Regions from separate parts of the Bacillus sp. P4_D3 genome, predicted to be linked through region 2. Evidence: riboswitches for the same ligand, from Rfam matches in the RefSeq annotation. Region 2 holds a riboswitch; the other holds the start of a gene.
What was found. A riboswitch is a leader RNA that binds a small molecule or an ion and turns the genes downstream of it on or off. The one in region 2 is predicted to bind cyclic di-AMP.

Region 1 (4,483 bases), on a different contig from region 2:
CGAGCCGCGAATTCAATCGCTTCTGATAATGTCATGTTAGGAGCGGTTTTTATTTCTGTCCGAATTGTTAAGAACCCAAGCTCATAAGGACAAAGTGTTACATCAATAGAATGTATCTTGAATGGAACGGAAATAAGGTTAGTTGTTAAATGTCCATTTAAATTAAGGTCTTTAGAATAGCGCTGTAATCCTTTTTGATGTTCTGAATGAGGAAAGAGAATTTTATTTGTAAAGGAAAGATAGTATGCTTCCATATTTTGATGTGAAACTTGAAATTTCCCGTAATATGTATTTTCATCTTCAAGATGATCGAGTCGAAAAGGTCGAAAATCATTTTTTTGTAAGAAAGGGAACATATTTTGTTCATATCCAGTTTTAAACGAAAACGGGAATATAAATTGAAATATAGCTGTTGTTACATCTTTTTCCTCGATTGTTTGTATTGCCTCCATTTACATTGTTTCCTTTCCGTATAAGCTATAGAAACAACATGCCCAATTTTTCTTGAAAATAACCTCTCTTGTTCATTAGATTAAGAATGAAAATTCAGCTTATTTAACAAAGGACATGTATAATGTTATGTATACTAAAATTAGTATAATTGTGTTAGAAAAAGGGGGATGTTGTATGCGTATTTTAGTATTAGGAGCTGGGGGCGTTGGCGGATTTTTCGGTGGCCGATTAGTAGAAAAGGGAGAAGATGTTACATTTCTCGTTCGCAGCAAAAGAAAACAGCAATTAGAAGAAAAAGGCCTTGTTATTCGTAGTGTTAATGGAGATTTTTCATTTCAACCGAAATTGGTAACGAAAGAAGATAGAACGACTCCATTTGATGTGATTTTATTTTCAACAAAAGCGTATCATTTACACGAGGCGACCATAGATTTAAAGCCGTTTGTAGGTAAAAATACTGTAATAATCCCATTGTTAAATGGTATCGCTCATTTATCACTATTACAAAAGGAATTAGGTGAAGAGAAAGTAATTGGCGGTCTATGCTTTATCGAGACGACATTAAACGATCAGGGAGAAATTGTACAAACGAGTGCTGCCAACAGACTTGTATTTGGGGAAATTAAGTCTCAAGATTCAGAGAGAATAAAGCTTATTTCTAAAACATTTGCAGATACAAAAGCTAGTTTTGTTTTAAGTGAAAATATTGTGCAAGATATGTGGCATAAATATTTATTTATCACCGTAATGTCAGGTGTGACAACATTAATGCGTGCGCCGATAGGACCGATTCGTGAGAGTGATGGAGGCCGAGAATTTATTAGGAACTTATTTGAAGAATCAGTGCAAATCATGAAATCTATGGGGGCTCCAGTTAAGGAGAATATAGCCCAGGAACATATGAAAACGATTGATAAAATTTCGTATGATATGAAGTCATCGATGCAACGGGATATGGAAAAAGGTTCGCTCATTGAAGGGAAGCATTTACAAGGATACTTATTGAAATTAGCAGAGGAAATGTCTATAGATGTGCCTTTATTAAGTGTTGTGTATCAAAATTTAAAGGTGTATGAAAAAATGATTTTTACTAAAGAAATGGTATGAAAAAGAGTAAAGGATAGCAAAATATAAATGTTGCTATCCTTTTTTTGTTTCTTTTTGACAATTTATTCGTTTCTTTTCGGTTTATCTGTCGTATTTCGTTCTCTTTCACGTTTACCATATAGCTGATTAATTTCATTTGCTACTGCATCTAAATAGGAATCGGAAAAAAGTGGCTTCTTTTCTTTAGACATACGGGTCTCCTTTGTGGATTTTTAGTATTCATTATGTATATTTTTCGGTGGATTATGCGCAATCGTTTTAATTTTTTTCTTTTTTAAAATTTTTGTTTACTTTTTGAAAATAAAGGAGTATTATAATCCACAGTTTCAATTTTCTAAATCGCTGAAGCCGCATGGTGCGGGGGACCCGTTCTTATGGATTAGTACATAATCCAATGGGGTGAATCCTTGAAAAAGGTAGGGCTACTCATAGGCCCGAATCCGACAGCTAACCTCGTAAGCGTTATATTGAGAAGGAAGGTGGAGCTTGTGCGACAAAAAAAATAATGTCTACAAGTCTATTTCGTTATGGCTTGTAGACATTTTTGTTTTCTGAAGAAATAGTTTATCGCTGTAACTAGCAGAATCGTTCGTACAAAATTATTGGAGAGTGGACAGCATTGGTTTCATCTATTAAAAGATTTTTAATTGGAAGACCGTTAAAATCAACTGAGTTAGGAGAGCAAAAACTTAATAAAACGAAGGCGCTAGCCATTTTATCTTCTGACGCATTGTCATCGGTCGCATACGGACCAGAGCAAATATTAATTGCACTAGCAGGTCTTGGAGCAATAGCTTATTGGTATTCCATTCCGATAGCTGTTGGGGTATTAGTATTATTGACAGCTCTTATTTTATCTTATCGACAAATTATTTTTGCTTACCCTCATGGCGGCGGAGCATATGTTGTATCAAAAGAAAATTTAGGGATGAATCCGGGATTAATAGCTGGAGGATCTTTATTAGTCGATTACATTTTAACTGTTGCAGTAAGTGTGTCCGCAGGTACAGATGCACTCACATCAGCTTTTCCTAGTTTACATGCACATAATGTAATCATTGCGATTATATTTGTCATATTGATTACCATCTTAAATTTAAGAGGCGTAACGGAATCAGCTTCCGTTTTAGCATATCCGGTTTATTTATTCGTTGTAGCATTATTTATATTAATTGGTGTAGGAATATATAATATTTTGACTGGTCACGTTTCACCCACGCTGCATTCGCCAATTGGAACACCAGTTGCGGGAATTAGTTTGTTCTTACTGTTACGAGCATTTGCTTCAGGAAGCTCTGCTTTAACGGGTGTTGAGGCGATATCTAACGCAATTCCAAACTTTAAAGATCCTGCACCTAACAATGCAGCGAAAACATTGCTTGCAATGGGTGCATTACTTGCAGTTTTATTTTCTGGAATTGTCTTTTTAGCTTATTATTACGGAATTAATCCAAGTAAGGAAGTAACAGTCGTTTCACAAATTGCTGAACAAACTTTTGGACGTAATTTCATGTACTATTTCATACAAGGTACAACAGCTTTAATATTAATTCTTGCGGCTAACACAGGTTATTCTGCATTTCCACTATTAGCGGTTAATCTTGCAAAAGATAAGTTCATACCGAGAATGTTTACGATTAGAGGAGACCGCCTAGGTTATTCAAACGGTATTATTATACTTGGGATTTCTTCGATTATTTTAATTGTAGCTTTTCAGGGGAAAACAGAACACTTGATTCCGCTATATGCAGTAGGGGTATTTATTCCGTTTACACTTTCTCAAACTGGAATGGTACTAAAATGGCTTCGTGAAAAGCCTGAAGGATGGGCTTTAAGATTAACGGTTAATTTAATTGGTGCAGTCATTAGTTTTATCGTTATGAGCATGTTCTTTTTAACTAAGTTCGCACAAGTTTGGTCAATCCTTATTTTCTTACCTTTTATTATCTTCTTGTTCCATCGAATTAAGAAGCATTATGATGCAGTGGGCGATCAATTAAGTTTAAAAACTTGTGAACCACTTGTTCCGATTGAAGGGAATGTAATTGTCGTTCCTGTAGCTGGTATGACTCATGTAGTAGAAAATTCATTGAACTATGCTAAGGCTCTTTCTGCAGATCAAGTTATCGCTGTATATGTTGCTTTTGACAGAGAAGAGGAAAAGAAATTTGAAGAGAAATGGGAGAAGTGGCAACCTGAAGTAAGGCTTGTTACATTACATTCTCATTATAGAAGCATTATTCAGCCGCTTACAAAATTTATTGACACAGTGCAATATAAAGCGAGTGAATCAAATTACCGAGTTACGGTCGTTATACCACAGTTTATTCCGAAAAAAGGTTGGCATAACATTCTTCATAATCAGTCTAGTTTACTCATTCGTGCGTATTTACTCTATAAAAGAAATGTTGTTATTACGACAGTTCCATATCATTTGAAAAAGTAATAAGATTTTTTAAGGATAGCTTCACGAAAGTGAAGCTATCCTTTTTGTGTATATGCTATGCATAATTGCATATAGGCCTTAAAGTTATATTGATATAATGTAATCACTTATGAGTAAACAGTGTTTTTTGTTGTGATATATGGATATTTTAATGGAGGAAGTTAAGTGGATTTTATTTTGGAATAAGGACATGAGGTCTTGAAAATAAAGGGAATTAAAATACTTCTTTACGATAGATGAATAGCTGTGTTTAAATGACCTTACAGTACAAAACTTTAATAAAAACAAAACGGAATTTCATATTTACGTGCGTTATTTATCTTAAAATGAATAATATTTTCATGTAATATATTCACTGTGTGAATATGGAAATTGCGATGAAACAGAAATTTTATACAATGTTATTCATACTAAACACATGTGAAAAGTTATGAAATGTTTTATAACAATAAGTAAGTACTGTAGAAATAAAGTTTG
Region 2 (8,422 bases):
AGGCGTTATATGCACCATTACTCACAGTAGCATTTAATGCTCTTCCAGATTCATGGGATCCTAATTTATCCGAAGCGCTTTCAATATATGAATTATTTCCATTTGAATTAATAAAAGAAATTGCTACTGAACAGCGAGATGCATTTTGATTCGTAGTCGTTTGAGCTCTGTAAGATAGTAGATTACCGCTTTTGTGACCACTTAAAGTTGGATAGAATGCACTTGTTGAGATTGATGTTGCTAATACTACTAAAGTTGTAATTGAAAAAACCTTTCCTTTCATTAACAATCACCTCATAAATTAAATAGTTTAGTAGCGCTACATCGTCATAATACCCTTCAAGCCAATTTTTCTCAATAATAAACCCATATGTTTTACAAACTCTTTAAACGCTTAAACATTAATACATTTTTAAAAAGTAACGTATAAGTAGCAATACAAAAAAGGCTGCAGAGAACTCCTTCTCCACAGCCTAATTATTATTTTTGCAAAAACGCCTGTAAATCTGCAAACTGTCTCTTCGCATCTTCATAGCCTTGCTCATATAGATTTTGTAATTTAGCCGTATCCTTTTCCATACGATCTACTTGAAGCGGCACTTCCGGGCGAATAACAAATAAATTACCAGCTTGTTCTTCTTTTTCAATGTAGTGAAGTGTTTCATTATACACTTCATAACGAGCTAGCATCGTGTTAACAAGGTTCGGGTATTTTTTATAAGCTTTCGTTGCAACCCAGCCAAATTTCGATTTTTTCTTTGCGTAACCATGGTTTCTCGTCAAAATAACGACTGATTTTTTAAATCCATCCTCCTGTGCTTTACGAACTGGAATCGGATCAGAAATCCCGCCATCTAACAATTGCTTACCACGGTAATTTACTACTGGTGCGATGAAAGGTAATGAACTAGACGCTTGTAATAAATTTAGCGCATCATCATTCGTTCCCTCTTTTTCAAAATAAACAGACTGTCCTGTTTCACAATCCGTTGTTCCTACAAGAAAGCGTTCGGGACTATTAAAGTATGTTTCAAAATCAAACGGCACATGCTTTTCTGGAATTTCATGAAAAATGAATTCCATATCAAATAACTGACGTTTTCTCCATAAGTTTTTATACGATAAATACTTCGGATGTGATACATAATCAATATTGACCGTTTTGTTTCTATTTCTTTGTCTGGAAAGATACGACGCTGCATGACAAGCACCAGCTGATACACCGACTACATATGGAAAATATAAATCTTGTTCCATAAAGTATTCTAGTATCCCACCAGTATATACACCACGCATACCGCCTCCTTCTAATACTAACCCCGTATTTTCAAGCATGTTATTCTCTCCTCTTTATATACATTGACTCTTTAATTATTCACTATGTTAAGTATCTTTTTCTATTATATATGAGTTCTTTCAGAAATTATATTCAAAAGGCTTGAAAAAAGAAAAATAGAGACTCCTGAACAATCCAGTCTCTATTTTAAGCTCTTTGATCAGCAACGATATGAATATCAATATACTTCGTTTGTCTCATAATTTCATTTACAATAGAACCTTTTCGTATTTCTTCCCACCGTGTTCTCGCCGATTGCCCAAGTAAAACTTGTGTCACCTGTAGTCTTTTCGCAACTTCAATAATAACGTCAGCTGGCTTTCTTCCTTTCGCTTCTTCTAATACAAAGCTCGCCTCAAATTGATTCGTTAGCGATTTCCACTCTTCAATTGTTTGCTTTTTCCCTGCTGAAAGGGAATCTATATTTTCCCTTTCTACATTTAAGACATACAATTCAGCGTTTAACCGATCAGCCATGCGCCAACCTCGCCGTATTAATTTCTCCGCTGTCGAACTATATTGCACACAAACGAGAATTTTTTCCTTCACGCCAATCGGTTCTATAACTGTTTGGCTAATTTTCTCATCCATATCATCTGCAACTTCTCGAAGTGATAATTCCCTTAGTGCCCCTAAATTATTAAGTGTAAAGAAATTTTGTAAGCTTTGTTGAATTTTTTCTTCCTTATATATCTTTCCATCTATTAATCTCTTCCTTAATACTTCCGGTGTTGCATCAACGAGTTGAATTTCATTTGCTTTTTGCAAAATAAAGTCTGGAATACGCTCTCTTACTTTTATATTCGTAATTTGAGCTACAATGTCATGAACACTTTCTAAATGTTGAATATTAAATGCTGATAATACGGATATGCCTGCTTCTAATAATTCTTGTACATCCATATAACGTTTCTTATTTTTAGATCCAGGAATATTACTATGCGCGAGTTCATCCACTACAACTACTTGCGGTGCACGCTTTATAATTCCTTCCACATCAAGCTCACAAAATAACTTTCCTTTATACTGTATTTCTTTTAAAGGGACTTTTTCTAAATCAGCAATCGCTTCTGCTGTCTCTTCCCTCCCATGTGTTTCAATTAAACCAATTACAATATCAATACCATCTTTTTTCATTTCTCTAGCATCATAGAGCATCTTATAACTTTTCCCTACCCCTGGTGCAGCCCCTACGTATAGCTTTAACTTCCCGCGATTTTGCTGACGAATATATTCTAGATACTCTTCTGGCGTCCGCCTTTGAAACGTCGGTTTATAATCATCCGCATACAAAATACTCACACCCTTTCTTTTGAAACAACGCTACCTCAATCCTTTAGATTGAGGTAGCGTTATTTCTATTTCATTAGTTTCTGTAATTCTAAATTTAACTTTAAGACATTCACGCGATCTTCTCCAAACAAGCCGAGCGCAGCGCCTTCCGTTTGATCCTTAATCAATTGATCTAGCTTTTCTTTCGGAATATTCGTTAATTTCGATATACGATCTACCTGTACAGAAGCCGCCTTTGGACTAATGTCAGGATCAAGCCCTGAACCTGAATTCGTCACTAAATCTATCGGTACTTCTGTAACTGGAACGGTTGGATTTTGTTTCTTCCAGTCTTCAATACTTTTCTCTACTCGTTTCTCTAAATCTGGATTAGACGGTGCATAGTTATTTGAACCGGATGCCTCTGCTTTATATTCTATACTAGAGACGCGTCCATGAAAATAACGTGGATCTGTGAAATTTTGACCGATTAATTTTGAACCAACTATTTCATCCTTATCATTATATATAAGACTTCCATCCGCATTATCCTTCATTACCGCTTGCGCAATACCAGTTACAATAAGCGGGTATACGAGGCCACACAAAACTAAAAATGTAAAAGTAATACGAATAATTGGTGATAGTATACTTTGTTTCTTCGCCATCTTTTTCCCCTCTTCCTTATATGAACAAGCCGACGATCATATCAATTACTTTAATTCCAATGAACGGAACGATAACCCCGCCAAGCCCGTAAATGAGTAAGTTTCGGCTAAGCAGCGCATTCGAACTCATCGGCTTATATGCAATACCTTTCATCGCTAGCGGAATGAGTAACGGAATAATAACCGCATTAAATATTAATGCTGATAAGATTGCTGAAAGCGGTGATGTTAATTTCATAATGTTTAATGCTTCCATTTGCGGAATCGCAAGTGTAAACATCGCTGGAATGATTGCGAAGTATTTCGCAATATCATTCGCAATACTAAACGTCGTTAACGCACCACGTGTCATTAACAATTGCTTACCGATTCCTACAACCTCAATAATTTTAGTTGGATTCGAATCTAAATCGATCATATTGGCCGCTTCTTTCGCAGCTGTGGTACCACTATTCATCGCCAATCCAACATCAGCTTGCGCTAACGCCGGGGCATCATTTGTACCATCACCTGTCATTGCTACAAGTTTCCCTTTATCTTGCTCTGCTTTAATAACCGCAATTTTATCTTCTGGTTTACACTCAGCAATGAATTCATCTACCCCTGCTTCTTTCGCAATTGTTGCTGCTGTTAATGGATTATCACCTGTACACATAACCGTTTTAATTCCCATTTGGCGCAATTGTTCAAAACGTTCACGCATACCAGGTTTTACTGTATCCTTTAAATAAATCAAACCGTAAATACGATCATCTACTGCAACTACAAGCGGTGTCCCGCCCTCTTTTGAAATTAAATCTGCTTTTTGATTCACATCTTTCGGAATTGTTCCACCTTGCGATTGAACCCATTCAATAACGGCACCGACAGCACCTTTTCTCACTTTCGTTCCGTCCTGTAAATCAACACCACTCATTCTCGTTTCTGCTTTAAACGGAACAAATTCACCTTGTTCTGCAAGTTCTCTATTATATGATATAGATTTCGTTTGTACATATTCTATAACTGATCGACCTTCTGGCGTTTCGTCTAAAACTGAGCTAATTGCAGCCCATTTTCCTACTTGCTCAATCGTTTCATTTCCTACAGGTAGCAGTGTATGTGCCATCCGGTTCCCGAAAGTAATCGTACCTGTTTTATCTAAAATAATTGTATTAATATCACCCGCAGCTTCTACTGCTTTCCCTGACATTGCTAGCACATTAAATTTTGTCACACGGTCCATCCCAGCAATACCAATCGCTGATAATAACCCACCAATTGTCGTTGGAATTAAACAAACTAACAACGCTACAAGTACAGCTGTTTCAATTTGAAACCCTAAATAATTTGTGAAAATCGGCAACGTCACAACAACGATTAAGAAAATAAGAGTTAAACTCGTTAATACTGTATTTAAAGCAATCTCATTCGGCGTTTTTTGACGAGCAGCGCCTTCTACTAATGAAATCATTTTATCAATAAATGATTCACCAGGATTGCTCGTAATTATAATTGTAATCTCATCACTTACGACCATCGTTCCGCCTGTTACGGAACAAAAATCACCGCCCGCCTCTTTTATTACAGGAGCTGATTCCCCTGTAATTGCAGATTCATCTACAGACGCTAATCCTTTAATTACTTCACCATCATTCGGAATCATTTCTCCTTGTTTTACAATAACAACGTCACCTTTTCTCAGATCAGTTGCTGAAACTTGAACAATATCTCCATTTTCTTTTACAACATTTGCAAACACATCTTTCTTCGATTGTTTTAAAGAATCTGCTTGTGCTTTACCACGACCTTCAGCTAACGCTTCTGCAAAGTTAGCAAATAAAACTGTAAATAATAGAATGAGAGAAACTGTTATATTAAACCATCCTGGTACACTATTAGAACTACTTGGAAGAAAGGATAAAATGAACGTAATTATAAAGCCAATTTCCACAATGAACATAATCGGATTCTTTATCATTACTTTCGGATTCAATTTCGCAAAGGATTGTTTCATCGCATGCGTCACGATATCACGATCCAACGTTTTCGCTTGTCTAACCTCATCTTCCACAGCATGTATTTGTGACTGATTTATTTGTTTTTCTTTTACCACTACCGGTCTCATCATTTACCCTCCATTACTTCAATGTAAGAAATTCTGCAATTGGGCCGAGTACTAACATCGGGAAGAATGTTAACGCACCAACAATTACAATCGTTCCGATAAAGATCCCTCCAAATAAACCATTATCTGTACGGAACGTTCCGACTGTTTCTGGCACTACCGTCTTCTCTTTCAATGAAGCTGCCACAGCTAACATTGTAATTAAGCTGAAATAGCGCCCTAAAAACATAACTAAACCAGTTGTAATATTCCAAAACGGTGTATTATCTGCTAATCCTTCAAATCCTGATCCATTATTCGCAGCTGACGATGTATACTCATATACAACTTGCGTTAAACCGTGGAAACCTGAATGAGAAATTGCATCCGTCCCTAAATTTGTTGAAAGAGCTAATGCTGAAAACCCTAAAATAAGTAATGGATGAAATAATATCGTTACCGCAATTAATTTCATTTCCTTACCTTCAATTTTCTTACCTAAAAACTCTGGTGTCCGTCCAACCATTAACCCAGATATAAAGACTGCAATAATTGCATACATAATAATGTTAACAAAGCCTGCTCCAACACCACCGTATACTGTATTTAACATCATATTTACGAGTGGTACTAAACCACCAATTGGTGTTAATGTATCATGCATCGTATTAACTGCTCCTGTTTCAGCAGCTGTCGTTACTGTTGCGTATAGTGAAGAAAATACTGTTCCAAATCGTACTTCTTTTCCTTCTGTACTTCCTTGTACATGTTCAATACCCATTCCATTTAACGCTGGATTCCCATTTAATTCCGCTGTAGTAATCGTTATAAACCCTAGTAAAAACACCATAAATAGTGAAACGAAAAGGATACGTCCTTGTTTTTTATTTCCTACCATTCGTCCGTACGTAAATGGTAGTGCTGTTGGCAATAACATCATAAGCATCATTTGTAAAATATTACTCATTTGTCCTGGATTTTCGAAAGGATGTGTAGAATTTGCCCCGAAAAATCCACCGCCGTTATTTCCAAGTTCCTTAATGGAAACGAATGATGCAACTGGACCACGCAAAATACTTTGCTTCGCACCATCAATTGTTTGTGCTGTAACTGCCCCGTCTAACGTTTGTGGTACACCAAGTGCGACAAAGACTAGCGCTGCAATAAATGCGATAGGAAGAAAAACTCTCGTTAATGCTCTCGTAAAATCAACGAAAAAGTTACCGAGTTCTTTTCCAGCGAGTCCTCTAATAAAAGCCATAACAAGTGCTAACGTCGTTGCTGGTGCCGCAAACATTAAAAATGTAATCCCGATTAATTGTGATAAATAAGATAAACCATTTTCACCGCTATAATGCTGTAAGTTTGTATCAGCCATAAAACTAATCGCTGTATTAAAAGCCAGCGTAGGCTCCATTCCTTCAATATGTGCTGGATTTAGCGGCAGCACACCTTGTAATCTGAAAATGAAATATACGACAACAATCATGAATCCATTGAGTAAAACTAATGATAATGCGTACTGTTTCCACGTTTGATTGTATGCTTTTACACCCGTAATTTTAAAAATAAGTTTTTCAAAAGGCCCGAATACTTTATCTAGCGTTTTGCTACCTTGAAAGGCTTTCTCTAAATAAATCCCCGTTGGCTTTGCTACTAAAATAAACAAGAGCATTGTAATAACGACTGCAACCCAAATCATAATGAATGATTCCCCCTAATTAAAACTTTTCTGGATTTAATAATGCGTACACTAAGTACACCGTAATCGCTGCAACAATAACCGATAAGGCAATCATCATGATTGCTTCCCTTCTTTCACAACTTTATCTGACCAACTTGCAAGACTTGCCATCGATGCGACTAACCCAACAAAAATCCCGATCATTACAACATCTAACATAACTACCCCTCGCTTTTTGTTAAAATTTACCATATAGTTATCAAAAAAAGAACACTAAGCTCCACTTAGTGTTCGAAACGAACAACACAAAGTAAACCTCCTCTCTAAACGCTTACGAGGTTAGCTGTCGGATTCGGGCCTAAAGAGTAGCCCTACTTTCAAAATTGAAAGATTCACCCCAAGTGACGATGCACAAAATTGGTTCCCCCGCTCCATTTCTGGAACTCAGCGATTTTAGGTTTTTTTGGAAATTTCATAAATGATTTATGAGAGTAAATATACTCCTCTATATTTAACTTGTAAAGAGGCAAATTACTAAAAAAAAGAAAATATTCCGTCGTTTAAGCGTTTACATTACGTGTTATTAATATTCTTTCATCTGTTTTCTTGTCTTTTCTTTCTTTTTCATAAAAATAATCCTTTAAATATGAAATAAAAAGAGCGAATTACATGAAGTGCATAGCTTGTTGCACTCAGTATTCGCTCTTTTTTCATTCAACCTTTATTCTCCTCGTAAAAATGCACGTAAATTTCTTCCCCGAATATAAACTTGCGACAGTTCTGCATGTAGCTGCTCATATTCGATAATATCTGTTTTTAAATATAAGGCATCTTTCGATGGCAATATTATATATGGCCTTGGAAAAATAGGATCGAGCGCCACCAATTCTTGAACTCGCTCTACCGATGCCACCCAACGATTCGCTATATCTCCTAGTAACAATACCTTCATCTTCGTTTCCCCCGCTCTATTCAAAAAATAAAAAAGAAATATTATCACAGTTCGTAAACACTACAAATTTAGCTCCAATTGTTTCATAGAGCCTGGCTGGATAGCGTTTATTCTTTGTAACAACAGTAATAGGCGCTTGAAAAGAGAAACGAATGCGTTCTGTGAAAAAGCTAACTATCGGAAGCTCATCTCCTAATAAAATTACTTTCTTAATCCGCTCGCAAATACTAGTAAAATCCTGCTCCTTATTACAGCTATAAGTCGAATCAAATCCACAATTCCTAACTTCAGCTGCTATCTCTTCATTTGCTGTAAAAATAATTAACTCATGCTGAAATGCTACTAGCTCTCTTAAACTCTTTATCTTATTTTCTTCTCCAACACAAATAAGCATTAATTCCATGTACCTCATCCTCCTTAGCAT

Region 1: it holds a riboswitch for cyclic di-AMP, as region 2 does, so the genes downstream of both, AC1DTM_RS14655 (APC family permease) here and AC1DTM_RS08385 (SipW-dependent-type signal peptide-containing protein) in region 2, are expected to answer to the same signal.

Annotation. Positions count from the first base shown of each region.
Region 1 covers NZ_JBFUIN010000136.1:371-4,853, forward strand. Annotated here, with positions in the region: partial or broken gene AC1DTM_RS14640 (hypothetical protein) at 1-452, opposite strand, end outside; gene panE (2-dehydropantoate 2-reductase) at 628-1,560, shown strand; gene AC1DTM_RS14650 (hypothetical protein) at 1,623-1,751, opposite strand; cyclic di-AMP (ydaO/yuaA leader) riboswitch at 1,891-2,037, shown strand; gene AC1DTM_RS14655 (APC family permease) at 2,180-4,006, shown strand.
Region 2 covers NZ_JBFUIN010000038.1:12,777-21,198, reverse strand. Annotated here, with positions in the region: gene AC1DTM_RS08420 (hypothetical protein) at 1-283, opposite strand, end outside; gene AC1DTM_RS08415 (patatin-like phospholipase family protein) at 481-1,335, opposite strand; gene kdpDN (KdpD-like non-kinase potassium sensor) at 1,484-2,638, opposite strand; gene kdpC (K(+)-transporting ATPase subunit C) at 2,695-3,276, opposite strand; gene kdpB (potassium-transporting ATPase subunit KdpB) at 3,293-5,383, opposite strand; gene kdpA (potassium-transporting ATPase subunit KdpA) at 5,397-7,064, opposite strand; gene kdpF (K(+)-transporting ATPase subunit F) at 7,084-7,164, opposite strand; gene AC1DTM_RS08385 (SipW-dependent-type signal peptide-containing protein) at 7,161-7,265, opposite strand; cyclic di-AMP (ydaO/yuaA leader) riboswitch at 7,361-7,506, opposite strand; gene AC1DTM_RS08380 (hypothetical protein) at 7,768-7,998, opposite strand; gene AC1DTM_RS08375 (hypothetical protein) at 8,015-8,401, opposite strand.